DNA from 3 places in the Neobacillus solisequens genome. Region 3 is predicted to be linked to each of the others. Evidence: a T-box and tRNA genes for the amino acid it is inferred to sense, from the RefSeq annotation. Region 3 holds a T-box; the other regions hold tRNA genes.

The links. The T-box of region 3 lies ahead of argS (arginine--tRNA ligase). A T-box ahead of a tRNA ligase gene usually reads a tRNA of that ligase, here a tRNA-Arg.
Region 1: it encodes a tRNA-Arg, which carries the amino acid that the T-box ahead of argS (arginine--tRNA ligase) is inferred to sense. The anticodon was not compared.
Region 2: it encodes a tRNA-Arg, which carries the amino acid that the T-box ahead of argS (arginine--tRNA ligase) is inferred to sense. The anticodon was not compared.

What each region holds. Positions count from the first base shown of each region.
Region 1 is NZ_JBKFGJ010000018.1:587-5,382, reverse strand. It holds gene mutS (DNA mismatch repair protein MutS) at 1-2,279, opposite strand, end outside; gene ACI3K6_RS16660 (YwaF family protein) at 2,451-3,191, shown strand; tRNA gene ACI3K6_RS16655 (tRNA-Arg) at 3,239-3,312, shown strand; gene ACI3K6_RS16650 (hypothetical protein) at 3,605-3,970, opposite strand; gene ACI3K6_RS16645 (hypothetical protein) at 4,218-4,562, opposite strand; gene ACI3K6_RS16640 (hypothetical protein) at 4,780-4,796, opposite strand, start outside.
Region 2 is NZ_JBKFGJ010000009.1:126,940-131,735, reverse strand. It holds gene rpoN (RNA polymerase factor sigma-54) at 1-942, opposite strand, end outside; gene ACI3K6_RS09885 (uracil-DNA glycosylase) at 1,006-1,596, opposite strand; gene ACI3K6_RS09880 (GNAT family N-acetyltransferase) at 1,650-2,381, opposite strand; gene ACI3K6_RS09875 (hypothetical protein) at 2,691-2,822, opposite strand; tRNA gene ACI3K6_RS09870 (tRNA-Arg) at 2,951-3,022, opposite strand; gene ACI3K6_RS09865 (hypothetical protein) at 3,029-3,166, shown strand; gene clpP (ATP-dependent Clp endopeptidase proteolytic subunit ClpP) at 3,228-3,833, shown strand; gene ACI3K6_RS09855 (HPr family phosphocarrier protein) at 3,973-4,230, opposite strand; gene whiA (DNA-binding protein WhiA) at 4,275-4,796, opposite strand, start outside.
Region 3 is NZ_JBKFGJ010000023.1:65,848-70,643, forward strand. It holds gene ACI3K6_RS21185 (MMPL family transporter) at 1-1,568, opposite strand, end outside; gene ACI3K6_RS21190 (TetR/AcrR family transcriptional regulator) at 1,835-2,398, shown strand; gene ACI3K6_RS21195 (small, acid-soluble spore protein, alpha/beta type) at 2,437-2,691, opposite strand; T-box leader at 2,796-3,009, shown strand; gene argS (arginine--tRNA ligase) at 3,063-4,757, shown strand.

The sequences.
Region 1 (4,796 bases), on a different contig from region 3:
GCCGGTCCTTCTTTGATTTTATGAAGGAAAACGACCTTGCCGTTATGTTCAATTGCACTGACGTGAATATTGTTTAACTTGTTTAGTTCTTCTTCCAAAACGGTTAACTCATGGTAGTGGGTTGAAAATAAGGTTTTCGCACCAATACGGTTATGAATATATTCAATAATCGCCTGAGCAAGAGCCATACCGTCATACGTCGAGGTTCCGCGGCCAATTTCATCAAATAAAATTAAACTATTTTGAGTCGCATTGGCAATCGCATTTTTCGCTTCCAGCATCTCAACCATGAACGTACTTTGGCCAGAAATTAAATCGTCAGCTGCACCAATTCTCGTAAACACTTGGTCAAAAATAGGCAGGACAGCCTCTGTTGCCGGAACATAGCAGCCGATTTGTGCCAAAATTGCCGTTAAAGCAATTTGACGCATGTACGTACTTTTACCAGACATGTTTGGTCCTGTGATTAATAGGATTTCACGATCGCTATCCATTATACAGTCGTTTGGTACGTATTCCTGCGCGTTCAATACTTTTTCAACAACAGGATGACGGCCTTCTTTTACGATAATTTGTCGTTCAGAAGAGAAAAGCGGCTTCACATAGCGGCGTTCCTCACTCACTTGGGCAAAGCATTGCAGCACATCCAACTCACTGACAGTTTTGGCTAGTGCCTGAAGACGCGGAATGTATTCTTTCACGATCTCACGGATTTCCGTGAATAACTCGTATTCCAATTCGCCGATTTTTTCTTCTGCTTGTAAAATTAATGCTTCCTTTTCCTTCAAATCTGGAGTAATAAAGCGCTCAGCATTAGTTAATGTTTGTTTTCGCTCATACTGACCTTCTTGAAGTAGGTGCAAATTGGCTCTAGTCACTTCGATATAGTAACCAAACACCCGGTTGTAACCTACCTTCAACGATTTAATTCCAGTTTTTTCGCGCTCTTGCCTCTCGAGTTGAGCAATCCAGGTCTTCCCGTTCCGGCTTGCATCCCGATATTGATCCAATTGTTCATTGTATCCATCACGAATGATATTGCCTTCTTTTAAGGAAAGCGGCGGGTTTTCAACAATCGCCTGCTCCAATAGATCGGTTACCTCTTCACATGGATCCAATAAATCCACTAACTCCGTCATCTTATCACCCTGGATACTGTGGAGAATTTGTTTTAATAACGGAATTTGCAATAATGACCGCTTGAGCTGGACTAAATCACGAGCATTTACATTCCCAAATGCAACCCTTCCTGCTAAACGTTCCAAATCGTACACTTCAGTCAGTTTTTCCCGAAGATCCTGCCGTTCAAAATAATGATTCATAAAAATCTCAACTAGACTATGACGGTGTTCGATTTCTTCACGATTTATTAACGGCCTGTCAATCCAATATTTCAGCATTCTGCCGCCCATTGCCGTCTTCGTTTCATCTAAAAGCCATAATAATGAACCCTTTTTGCCTTTTGAACGAATGGTTTCCGTCAGTTCCAAATTGCGCTTCGAATAATAATCTATTTTCATAAATTGTTGAATTTGATAGGTAGAAACCGGCTGTAAATGGTCCAAACTGCGTTTTTGGGAGCGGAATAAATAATGGAAAAGTCTTGCTGCAGTCTGCTTTAATTTTTCCTGATTAATTCCCTCTAAAAGATGTGCAAAATTCAATTCTATTGAACTATGATCCTCAAAGGAAATCGTCAAAACTTCGCGTTCCCTCATTTTCCTCTGCAGTTCTGCATCAAAATGGCTTGCAACCACCACTTCTTTTGCACTTAATACTGCAAGTTCATTTAAAACTTCATCAAAATGAGAAGAGAGCAATGTAACCCTGCTTTCCCCTGTAGAAATATCGTTATAAGCAAGACCAAAGGTTTTATCTTCAAATTCAGTTACAGAGGCGATATAATTATTTTCTTTATCAGCTAACCCCTTGCCTTCCATCATCGTTCCTGGGGTGATGAGTTGGACCACTTCCCTGCGGACAACCCCTTTTGCCTGTTTTGGATCTTCTGTTTGTTCGCAAATAGCCACCTTGTAGCCCTTCGAAACAAGCGTTTCTATATATCCTGCTGCCGAGTGAAAAGGAACACCGCACATGGGGATGCGATTTTCCATTCCGCCTTCACGGCTAGTCAGGGTGATTTCTAATTCTTGAGATGCTTTAATGGCATCCTCGAAGAACATTTCATAAAAATCTCCTAGGCGAAAAAATAAAAAGGCATCCTGATATTCTGCCTTGACTTGTATATATTGTTGCATCATCGGAGTATAAGTTGACATATTTTCCTCCATTACCTATTACTTTCGAGTAGCTTCGACAAACTATTATATCACAAATTTATATGACTTTATTAGGCAGAATAAACCACTTTCAACGCGATAATTGTCTAAATCTTCTGTATTAATTAAACTGTATTTAAATGGTAATATTAATAGGGAGGTGGTGATATTTTGGACTGGTTTGGCCGCAGTAATAAAAACTTTGATTTTGAGATGTTTTCGATGAGCCATCTTGCCATTATTGGAATCCTCGTACTAGGTTTAGTGGTTATTTATCTAATGAAGGAACAATTGAAAGATGAAAAGTGGAGGAAAGCAGAATTAGGGATTGCCATTTCCCTAATTACCATTGAAATTATTTATCATGTTTGGATGATTATAAATGGCAGTTGGAATGTCAGCCATGCCATCCCTTTAGAATTATGTAGCATCAGCTTAATTCTTACCATCCTTTTATTACTGACAAGAAAAAAAGTAATCTATGAAATTCTTCTGTTTACAGCTTTATTAGGGGCATCCCAAGCAATCATAACGCCAGCACTAAAATATGATTTTCCGCATTTTCGCTACTTCCATTTTTTTTATACCCATCTCATGTCGATTTGGGTGCCGTTATATTTCACATGGGTAAAAGGCTATCGTCCGACGATATGGTCAGTGATGAAACTGTTTGTTTTTTTAAATGGGTTAATGCCTATTATTATGGTAATTAATAAACTGGTTGGCGGCAATTATATGTTTTTAAGTCATAAGCCAGGAAGTGCCAGTTTATTGGATCTTCTCGGACCTTATCCTTGGTACATTTTATCGATGGAAGGCTTGCTCATTATGTTAAGTCTGATCGTATGGCTGATCTTAAGAGAAAAGTCAGATGTGATTCATAAATATCCTTTTAAAAGAACTTATCATTGACCTTTTTCAGTTAACTTATTATAATTATAAACGTTCCTTATTATTAAGTCCTAGTAGCTCAGTAGGATAGAGCAACAGTTTCCTAAACTGTAGGTCGGAGGTTCGAATCCTCTCTGGGACGTACTAGAAACCCTGATATATCAAGGGTTTCTTTTTTTATTTCTATGTTAAAACCATCCATTTTAATTTAATTGGGGTCGAATTGGGGCAGGATTATTTTAAACGCCATTTCCAACCGGCTTTAACACTTCCAAAATTAGTGGAGGGTATTTGACAAATTAGAAATGTCGCTAATTGCTGTATGTTTTTTGAATGTAAATAAGGCTTAACATACAAATTATGCATAAAACCTTGTATATTAAGCCTTTATTACCCTTTATTAAATACATATGCTTATTCAATTATAGCAACAGTTAGCTGAATAAGGATCCAGAATTATCGATATAAAAATGGAACCAACTAAGCCCTACAAATGTAGGAGATGAACAGATACCCTCGAACTTCACCTGACCTTTATCGTATATATTAGGACCCATTACACTAATTTCTCGTCCAAGTTGGTTAACTAATTGAAGTACATAAAACACTGCCTTATCTGGTTCTTCAATTAGTAATTTGGTTTCACAAACAAGTTCGTACTTCGATTTATCCTTCCAATATGGCTCCAATTTTACCGTGTTTATTTCTCCAATTACTTTAGATAATCTGTTTATTACTTTTTGTGCCTTTCCTTTTGAGGTGACATCGATGAATATCCGCCAATATATTGTTTCAAACATATAATTACTCCCTTTAAGCACTTTTATTAGTTGTTTTTTGGGGAATGCCATCTTGAAGAATCGCACCCCTTTAGTTTAAGTAAAAAAACATCACAATCTTTTCTTCTTCTTAAAAAGTTCTCCTAAAATGAGTTGGGACGTTACAAAAAGCCCCCTTTCTTATTCAAGAAAAGCGCCCGATTGTTGAAGTTCGATATTAAACTAAAGCACCCGTTACTTTAAGTGAAATGATTCACAATCCATAACCTTAATCTTTTATAAAACATCTAAATTCATTTGGTATTTTAGGATTAGAAATAAATAACTTTTTTTTATAATAATCAAAGTCCTTAAAGTATATTTCGTTTCTAACATTTGAAGTTGACCAATTAATTTCGTTTAACTTATTACCCTTAACTTCTAAATAATCTTTAAAATCTTCGTCATTTTCAATCACTTGTAAAACATCTATTTTCACACCATAGTTAACTATATTCTTTAAAATATTTACGTCATACCCTAATTGATTAGTGAAAAAACCGATAATAGTACCGATTTGAGCATCTTCCTCAGCTATAAATGTAAAGAACTCTAACAAATCTTTTTCATTCATAAAGTAACCTCCTACATCACTATTTTAACAAAATAGCGAGATATTCATCTTGAAGTAACCTGCCCCAATGCGATCCTTCGTTATTGAAGAATTGCCCCCGTTTGTTTAAGTGCAAAATTTCACAAACGTATTTTTAAATTAGAATCGAATGTACTTATTTTATTAGATTTTCATAGAGTAACCATTTCGTTAATAACAAAAAATAAGGATTATCCGATTAACGATTCTTTTTTC
Region 2 (4,796 bases), on a different contig from region 3:
AGCCGGCTGCCTTTCAACAATTGCTGTGACCACCTTCGAAAGTGTCTCTTTTCGCTGTTCAATACTTTTTAATATCCACTGATAATCCTGCACCTTGTCTTGTAAAAAACGATTTACCTGCTGGTCCTGATCTTTAAATTTTTTATAATATTGGTCATTAAAGCTAATCTTCGGAATGGGATCGTCAAACATACGGACTGTTAAGCCTGCTGGTGTTTGTTCTACAATAACATCCGGAATAATATAGCTGGCAGATTCTTTTCCTAAAATAGCACCTGGTTTGGGATTTAATAATTGAATTTCATCAAACACATCTTGAATTTCCTTTAAACTAACCTGCAACTCTTTTGCGATTTGCTTCCACTTTTTTTCAGCAAAAGGGATAAAATAATCAGAAATAATCTTTTTGGCCAATTCATTGTTGGGATTTACCTGTTCTAACTGCAATAAGAGACATTCCTGCAGATTTCTAGCCCCCAAACCAGCTGGATCAAGGGTTTGAATCACTACTAGGCAATCCTCAGCAAGCTCATCCGATACCTTTAGCTTTTTCGCAATTTCCCCTAAATCGTCAGTGAAGTAACCGTTTTCATCAAGATGTTGGATAAGATAGCGAAGAACCTTTAGCTCTTCAGCCGTTACCTTCTTTAAATTTAATTGCGAAAGTAATTGATCCTCGATTGATACTGGTTTATCGGCAATTTGTTCAATCCAATCCTTTTCCACCTTTTGATGCTTCCGGCGATGCCGGTCAATCAGTGGATTCATTGGCTGCTCGTTCGCATTCTCAATTTGCATCAGGGGATTTTCCAGTGCTTTATTTTCCAAAAAGGCCGTCAGCTCTAGCGCCGAATATTGCAATAACGCAATAGCCTGAGACAGCTCCTGGGTCATCGTCAATTTTAATGTTTGTTGTTGCCATAAACCCGCTTTTAAATTCATCCTAATCCCCCCTACCATGTATTTTACATGAAAGTAGGGTTTTCGTGTATCAGAAAATGAAAATTAGTCTGACTTATTATTCAAATACAGTCCCGCAAGAAATTTCCAATCATCTAAAAATAGATTCCAAAGATTAGGACGGCGCCTTACAGCCAACGGATGGTAAGCCACAGCTGTCCGAAACCCTTGGACCTGATGCAACTTTCCTCGCATACCTTTTACATCTGCTTCCGTTTGTTGAAAAAAAGATTGAACCGCTACGTTTCCAAGACAAAACACGAAGGAAGGCTGCTTTATATCCAACTGTTCCTTTAGGTGATTCATACAAATCTCCCTCGTACGTTCCTTCTCATACGCTCGCATCGGTCTTCTTTTTAAAATATACGTTACATATAAATCCGCATTGGAAAATCCAGACTCCTTAGCAGCTTCTTGCAAAGTCTGCCTTGTTCCGCAAACAAATGAGTTACCCTCTCGGTCCTCCCGCAGTCCCGGATTGTCAAGAATAATCATAATAGGGGCGTGAGGGTTTCCTTCCCCCCAAACGATTCGTGATCCATGTTTATATAATCCGCATTCTTTACAGTTCAAATAGGAATCCGGTGTCCGCTCCTCAGTCCACAAAGCAGGGCAAAAATCAGTCAAGTTATTCATCTCCACTCCTGTTTTTATCCTGTTATTTTGCTCACCATCGGAAAATTTATCATTTAGGCTTGGGAGGTATTGGGATGCTTAAAGTGGAGAGGCATGTTTAACTCTTGCGTAATTCTTATAAAAAAGGTTGAATGATCACTAAACTCTTTCTTTGTATAGGTTAGATTTTCAAAGGTTGGTGTAAAGTGAAAGGTGATTTTCCTTGTTTCTTCTGTGGTCATTGTTTCTAGGATAGTAGTAATATTAACTTCCCTTTTACTGATGATGTCGTATATATGTAATGTGCTTCCTTGGTGCTGACACATGACAATCGCTTGTTCCTCATCAATCCAATAGCAGTTCTGGGGAAAGATCTTTATAGCATAGAACATAACCAGTTCTTCCGTTCCTGTTGTGCTAAATAATGCTGAATTCGGCTTCCTAGTTAATGCTTTTTTATAAATAAACTCTAAATCTTCCTGTTTTGTTCCATCTAGCTTACCAAAACTAGCAGGACATCCATTCGCTACCATATAGTTACAGCTAAAGATTGTTTCCTCCATGTGACGAAACCCAAATTTCGGATAAAAGTCAAGAACGGTATCATTAGCAAATAAGTACATAAAAGGTATATGAGAATAATCTTCTAACACTTTTTCCATTAATAAACGTGAGTAACCTTTATTTTGGTAACCTTCATCCCTCATAACCGTTCCAATTTGGATGGCAGGTACCTCATCGCCATTTATTAGAATGGTTAGGATATTGACAGATACAGTAGCAATGATTTGGTTATCTTTAACCAACGAGTAAGGGATATACTTTTTAGTCAGTACCCTTTTACATACCAGTCCTCAAACTCGATACCGAATGTTTCCATGGCTAATTGATTGAAACTTCTCCTTATGACATCATTCTCTTTTAAAAATCTTCACAAAAATTATGTGATCCAAGTGTCCACCCCTTTTCTCATTTGTTTCTTTAAAAATTGCCTATTTTTATATCCATATTTTGTCAATATATAAATAAATCGAATGGTGCCAGGCACCACCCGATCGTTAAACCATCTTTGATTATGTAGTTTTACATATAAGATGGTTATAAGTAGCTTCTTATTATTTTAATTTTACAGGTGATACAACGGCAAACACGCTTTCCGCCGGATCCGTTACATTCCATTCAATGATTTTAATTTCATTTCCACTGTCTATGTCTTTTCTAATAATTGTTACTTGATTTTTGTTCATTTCATCATCCTTCTTTCTTCAATATCACACAGAAGTTAATATATGAAGAGCGCCCAGAAATGTGCATGATTTTTTAATACTATATAAAAAAGCCACCTGTTTTTTAAATAAAACAGGTGGCTTAGTGACGCCCTCGTCAGGACTCGAACCCGAATTTCAAGAACCGGAATCTTGCGTGCTATCCGTTGCACTACGAGGGCAAATGTATGAAGCGACTTTACTATTATATGATATTTATCATCGATTTGCAAGTGGCACTGGGGTTTAAAAATGTGGAGGCTGGTTATCCTTGTAAAGTGAATATTGTCGAACAATTTACGAGCGAATTGTTTGACCTTAATTGACCATCAGTGTATGATAACAGTACATAAGATTTTACCTTTTCTATTTAAAGGAGGAAGAAAAATGAATTTGATTCCTACAGTTATTGAACAGACGAATCGCGGCGAGCGAGCATATGACATTTATTCCCGTCTTTTAAAAGATCGGATTATCATGCTTGGCAGCGCAATCGATGATAATGTTTCTAACAGTATTGTAGCACAGTTACTCTTTTTAGAAGCTGAAAACCCAGAAAAAGATATCACCCTATATATTAACAGCCCAGGCGGAAGTATAACAGCTGGTATGGCCATTTATGATACCATGCAATATATCAAGCCGGCAGTATCTACAGTTTGTATTGGTATGGCTGCATCCATGGGTGCGTTCCTTTTGGCTGCTGGTGAAAAAGGCAAGCGCTATGCGTTACCAAATGCAGAAGTCATGATCCATCAACCACTTGGTGGGGCTCAAGGTCAAGCTACTGAAATTGAAATTGCTGCTAAACGCATTCTGTTCCTTCGTGAAAAATTAAACGGCATTCTTGCTGAGCGTACTGGCCAACCAATCGAGGTTATTGGCAGAGATACAGACCGCGATAACTTTATGACAGCTGAAAGAGCAAAAGAATACGGGTTAATCGACAACATCATTACTCGAAATGTACTTGAAACTAAAAAAGATATGTAATGAAGCAAAAGCAACCGGCCTTAAGGGGTCGGTTGTTTTTTATTGCATACCGTTGATTGAAGCGGGAATCAACAGGCAAGATTACAAGAATCTTATTAAAAAATGAAAACCGGGCAAATCAGCCCGGCAGTTCCATTTTTTAATGATCTTTTTCAATAAAATCAGCTAAAGCGTGGATTGCCGTTTCTTCGTCGTTACCATCAGCTATGATATTAATGACGACTCCAGATCCTACAGCTAAGCTCATCAAGCCCATGATACTTTTGGCATTTACTTTTTTGCCGTCTTTTTCTAAGAAGATATCTGCTGAAAACCGATTGGCCTCCTGAACAAATAGTGCAGCTGGCCGCGCTTGCAAACCAGTTTTTAATTTCACTTCGACTTGTTTTACCAACATAATATAATTCCTCCTCAAATTCTCTCTACTTTTCCATTATTTTATTAAATTACTGGTGTTTCCCCTGCACGAAGCTTTTCGGCTATCTCATCAATTTTTCTCAAGCGGTGGTTTATTCCAGACTTGCTTATCGTGCCGCCGGTTACCATTTCCCCAAGCTCTTTTAAGGTGACATCGGGATAATTTACGCGAAGCTCGGCAATTTCCCTAAGCTTTACTGGTAAAATTTGCAGTCCGACAGATTGATCAATGTAACGGATGTTTTCTACCTGCCTGATCGAAGCACCAATCGTTTTGTTTAGATTTGCCGTTTCGCAATTTACTAAACGATTGACGGAATTTCGCATGTCGCGGACGATTCTGACATCCTCAAAGCGAAGCAGAGCATTGTGGGCACCGATGATATTTAGGAATTCGGTAATTTTTTCAGCCTCTTTTAAGTATGTGATATATCCTTTTTTCCGCTCTAACGTTTTACTGTTTAAGCCAAATGTATTCATTAATTCACATAAGGAATCATTATGTTCCTTATAAAGTGAAGCAATTTCTAAGTGATATGATGATGT
Region 3 (4,796 bases):
TCTTGATTTCGTAACTGCTTCACCGTTTCTAGTGCACTTGTATCATATGGATTATCTTTCAATACCAATTGTAGCTTTACGGCCTTTTTGTCTTCACTGATCATTCCCTGAGGGACTTGCTTCATATTTACGGTTACACCCTGAGTAATGGAATCAACACCCTTGATGGACTTCAGTTTATTTTCGAGAGTTTGTACGTTGTTAGAAAATTTATCATCAATCGTTATTTCGCTATCCTTGGTTAAAATGACGGTAACTGGAGCCAGTTGCCCGGCTGGATAATGCTTTTCCAATAATTCAAATCCTTTACGAGATGAAAGCTCGTCTGGGAACGACTTCATAATATTAAACGAATAGTGAATCGATAGAGTATTCAAGGCACCAGCTAGCAAGGTAATCATGAGAATACCAGTAATGATGGCTGGATGTTTTACTACTTGCTTACTGACTTTCTTCCAAAAGCCTTGCTTTTTATTTAATTGTTCAGTGGCCTTTGGCACAAACGGCCAGAATGCCTTGCGTCCCATGATCGCAAACATACTCGGGATTAGGGTTAAACCTGCTAAAAGAATAAACACCATCGCCACTGAAAAAACCGGTGCAAAATGATTATATGGTTCAAACACCGTTGCAAATAGTGTTAAAACAGAAAGAAGCACGGTACCGCCACTGAATAAAATGGGTTCTGATACATGATGGATCGCTTCTCCCATCGCGCTATACTGGGAAGGGAATTTTTTTAATTCCTCGCGGTATCGAGAGAAGATAAACAAGCTGTAATCAGTTAAAACTGCAAACAAAAGAACCAGCATGATAGAAATCGCTGAGCTATCTAACACAAACCAGTCGTTCTTGCCGCCCATTCCTAATACCCGGTCAACCACTTGGTATACGATTGCGGCGATAACTAAAGGTATGACGGCGAGTAAAGGTGATCGGTAAATGACCAACAAAATCACAAAAATTAAAGCAATCGTACCAAGCATTAAAACAAAGTCAGCATTTTTAAAAATAGTAATGGTATCTGAAGAAATTCCGGCAGGCCCCGTGATTTCAACCTGTAAAGATCCTAATTTCATCTCTTTCAGTTTGTCATTTATCGTTTTAATGGTTTCATTAGCTGCATGAGAATCAGCACCTTCTTTTAAATTAAAATTAAGAAGAAGGGTTGTTCCATCTTTTGAAAACATCTGATCCTGCGCTGGTTTGGGCAACTGATGAAAAGGTACGGCCCCTTCCAACTCCTTAGGTTTATCGTTTGAAGAGAGCCATTTACTAACTTCTGAAATCTTATTCCGGTCCTCATTTGTGATTTTATTGTCCCGATGAAAAACGAGTAACCCAGTTAGCCCTTCTTTACTAGGGAATTGCTTTTTTAGTACCTGTTTAGCAATAGCAGAAGGGGGATCGTTTTTTACACTTCCTTCCTTGCTGCTAACAGAAAAGTCCTTTGAAGAAGGAGCTAAAAAACTTAATAATATGACAACGGCGATCCAAATCGAAAGAATGACCTTTGAGCCGTTTTTACTGCTTGAAAATTGAACTAACTTCTGAATGGGTTTCAGCATTCCAATCATCTCCTATCTATCTTTGCCATCATCTTAAGCTCGGATTATGAATGGAATATGAATAAAAGATTAAAAGTGAGATGGAGGGATAATGTAAAAATTATCCACTCTGTGATCTATCTTTATCAAATCGCCCAGGAACTTCCACTATGCTTTTTTCCATTCTCTTTACAAGTTTATTTGTATTGGTGTAAAGGCTATGTTATATTAAAATTAGATGAGAATGACCATAAAACTAAATTGGTCAATAAGAACGGAGGGTGCACATGGCTCCTGATAGAAGAAGAATGATAGTTGAAGCTGCAACCAAGTCATTTTCATTATTTGGCTATAAGGCCACAACAATGGATCAGGTCGCAAAGCTTGCCAATGTTGGAAAAGGGACAATCTATACTTTTTTTAAAAATAAAGAAGAACTGTTTGAAGAGATCATGTCAACGCTCGTAAAAGAAATGATTGCTGAAGCAAACGGTGTCATACAGGAAAATCTTCCGTTTACTGAAAATGTACACCTGGCCTTATACCATTTATTAGAGTTTCGCTCCCAACATCAGCTTATGATCAAGCTGGCCCAGGAAGAGTCAGAGATGGGAACAATCGCCGTTTCCGAAATGCTTCAGCACGTAGAGGAAGAAATCATCGCCTTTCTAAAGAAAAAGCTTGATACAGCCATTGAAAAAGGTTTAATTCCGACTGCAAATACAGAAATCACTAGTTATTTGCTTTTTAAAATGTATATAGCCCTGGTTTACGACTGGGAAAAAAATCATGAGCCGCTGAGTTCAGAGGAAATAGCCGAGATCATGAAGGTGTTTTTATTACAGAAATAGCAGAAAAGACTTGTGATCCACACAAGTCTTTTTAGCTATTAAGGTCGTTTTGCCATGTTTTGCTGAGCCATTTTAACAAGCTCGCGGACCATGCTGCCGCCAAGCCGTCCGCCAACTTTACCGGCCTGTTCGGACGTCAATTGTCCGTTATAACCTTTTTTTAAAGGGACTCCGACTTCCTCGGCTGCCTCAAATTTGGCATCCTCAGGTGTTTGTGATTCAACGACCCTTGCCTTCAATTGGTCTAATCCCCGTCTTGCTTCGGGAACAAGAATTTTGTTTCTTCTGGCCATCATCCATCATCTCCTTTGCCAATTAGATTGCCCAATTTGAAAAAAACATCTGCGGGGACTGGATAAATCCTTTTATATCCAGTATAATAACTGATAATGTATCGTAAAAATCAATGAAAAAGAGAGTAGTTATCAGGGATGTCAAAGCGATTCAGGGATGGTGGGAGCCTGAAACAGAACGGATAATGAAGCGCACTTTGGAGATGCATACCCGAATAACTGTAGGGGATGCCGGAGAACACTCCGTTAACAAGGAAAAGCTGGTTCATTTTGAACAATTAGAGTGGTACCGCGGGAATTCAAACTCTCGTCTCTTTTTTAAAGAGGCGGGGGTTTTTTGTTGTTTTATAGAAAAAAAGGAGGTCAATAACATGAACTTTAAAAAAGAATTGGCAGAACTATTATCTGTAGCGCTTGAAGGAGAGCTATCCGTAGCAGAACTCGAGATACTAATTGAAAAACCGAAAAATCAGTCATTGGGTGATTTAGCCTTCCCATGCTTTTCGTTAGCAAAGGTAAAGCGTAAGGCGCCTAATTTGATTGCGCAGGAATTAAGCGAAAAAATTCAGTCACCGACATTTGAAAAAATCGAAGTAGTAGGAGCTTACCTAAATTTATTTTTAAACAAGAAGCTTGTTTCTGAACAAGTAATTGGCAATGTTATCGCTCAAAAGAGTGAATTTGGTTCACTAGATTTCGGTGCAGGCGGCAATGTCACCATCGATATGTCTTCCCCTAATATCGCCAAGCCTTTTTCAATGGGGCACTTGCGTTCAACCGTAATAGGGAATGCAATCGCTAAAATCGTAGAAAAGTGCGGCTATAAGCCGATTAAAATCAACCACCTTGGCGACTGGGGCACCCAATTCGGTAAGTTGATTACAGCTTATAAACTATGGGGCGATGCCGAAAAGGTAAAACAAAATCCAATTAAAGAATTATTGGCTTTGTACATCAAATTCCATGATGAAGCAACATCCAATCCATCTCTTGAGGATGATGGACGTGCTTGGTTCAAAAAGCTGGAGGATGGCGACCAAGAAGCATTGGATTTATGGCAATGGTTCCGTGATGAATCACTGGAGGAATTCTCACGAATCTATAATTTAATGAATGTTGAATTCGATTCCTTCGCTGGTGAGGCTTTCTACAATGATAAAATGGACCGCGTAGTAAAACTGTTGGAAGAAAAACAACTTCTTGTGGAGTCTGACCAGGCGCAAGTGGTTGAACTAACGGAAGAAGAATTGCCACCATGCTTAATTAAAAAATCAGATGGGGCGACCCTTTACGCTACACGTGACTTAGCGGCGGCTATTTACCGTAAAGAAAATTACGACTTTGCCCATTCTTTATATGTGGTTGGTCATGAGCAAAGCCTACACTTCAAGCAACTGATCGCGGTATTACGCAAAATGGGCTTCGAATGGGCTGAAAAAATGGCGCATATCCCATTCGGCATGATGCTGAAAGACGGTAAGAAAATGTCCACCCGTAAAGGGAAGGTTGTTTTACTGGAAGAAGTCTTAAATGAATCTATAGCGATGGCTCGACATAACATAGAAGAGAAAAACCCAATGCTGCCTAATAAGGACAAAGTAGCTGAGCAGGTAGGTGTCGGTGCCGTCATTTTCCATGATTTGAAAAATAACCGCATGAACGATATAGAATTTTCTTTAGAGGAAATGCTTCGTTTTGAAGGGGAAACCGGTCCATACGTTCAATATACGTATGCCCGTGCCTGTTCCATTTTACGAAAAGGAAATTGGCAACCTGAAAGCTCGGCGGCTGATTACCAAACATCTTGGGAAAAAGAATGGAAAGTGGTCAGCTTCTTAATGGAATTCTCTAATGCCATTAAACGTGCTTGTGTGAATTACGATCCTTCCCAAGTGGCAAAATATATCGTGGACCTTGCCCAAGTGTTTAACAAATACTATGCCGAGGTTAAGGTTTTGGAAGACAGTAAAGAGCGCGAGGCTCGTCTGGCACTTGTCTACAGTGTGACTGTAGTTCTCAAAGAAGGTTTACGTCTATTGGGAATTGAAGCACCTGAAGAAATGTAACTTTTTTAGAAAAGCGTTTCTACAGTGATGTAGGAGCGC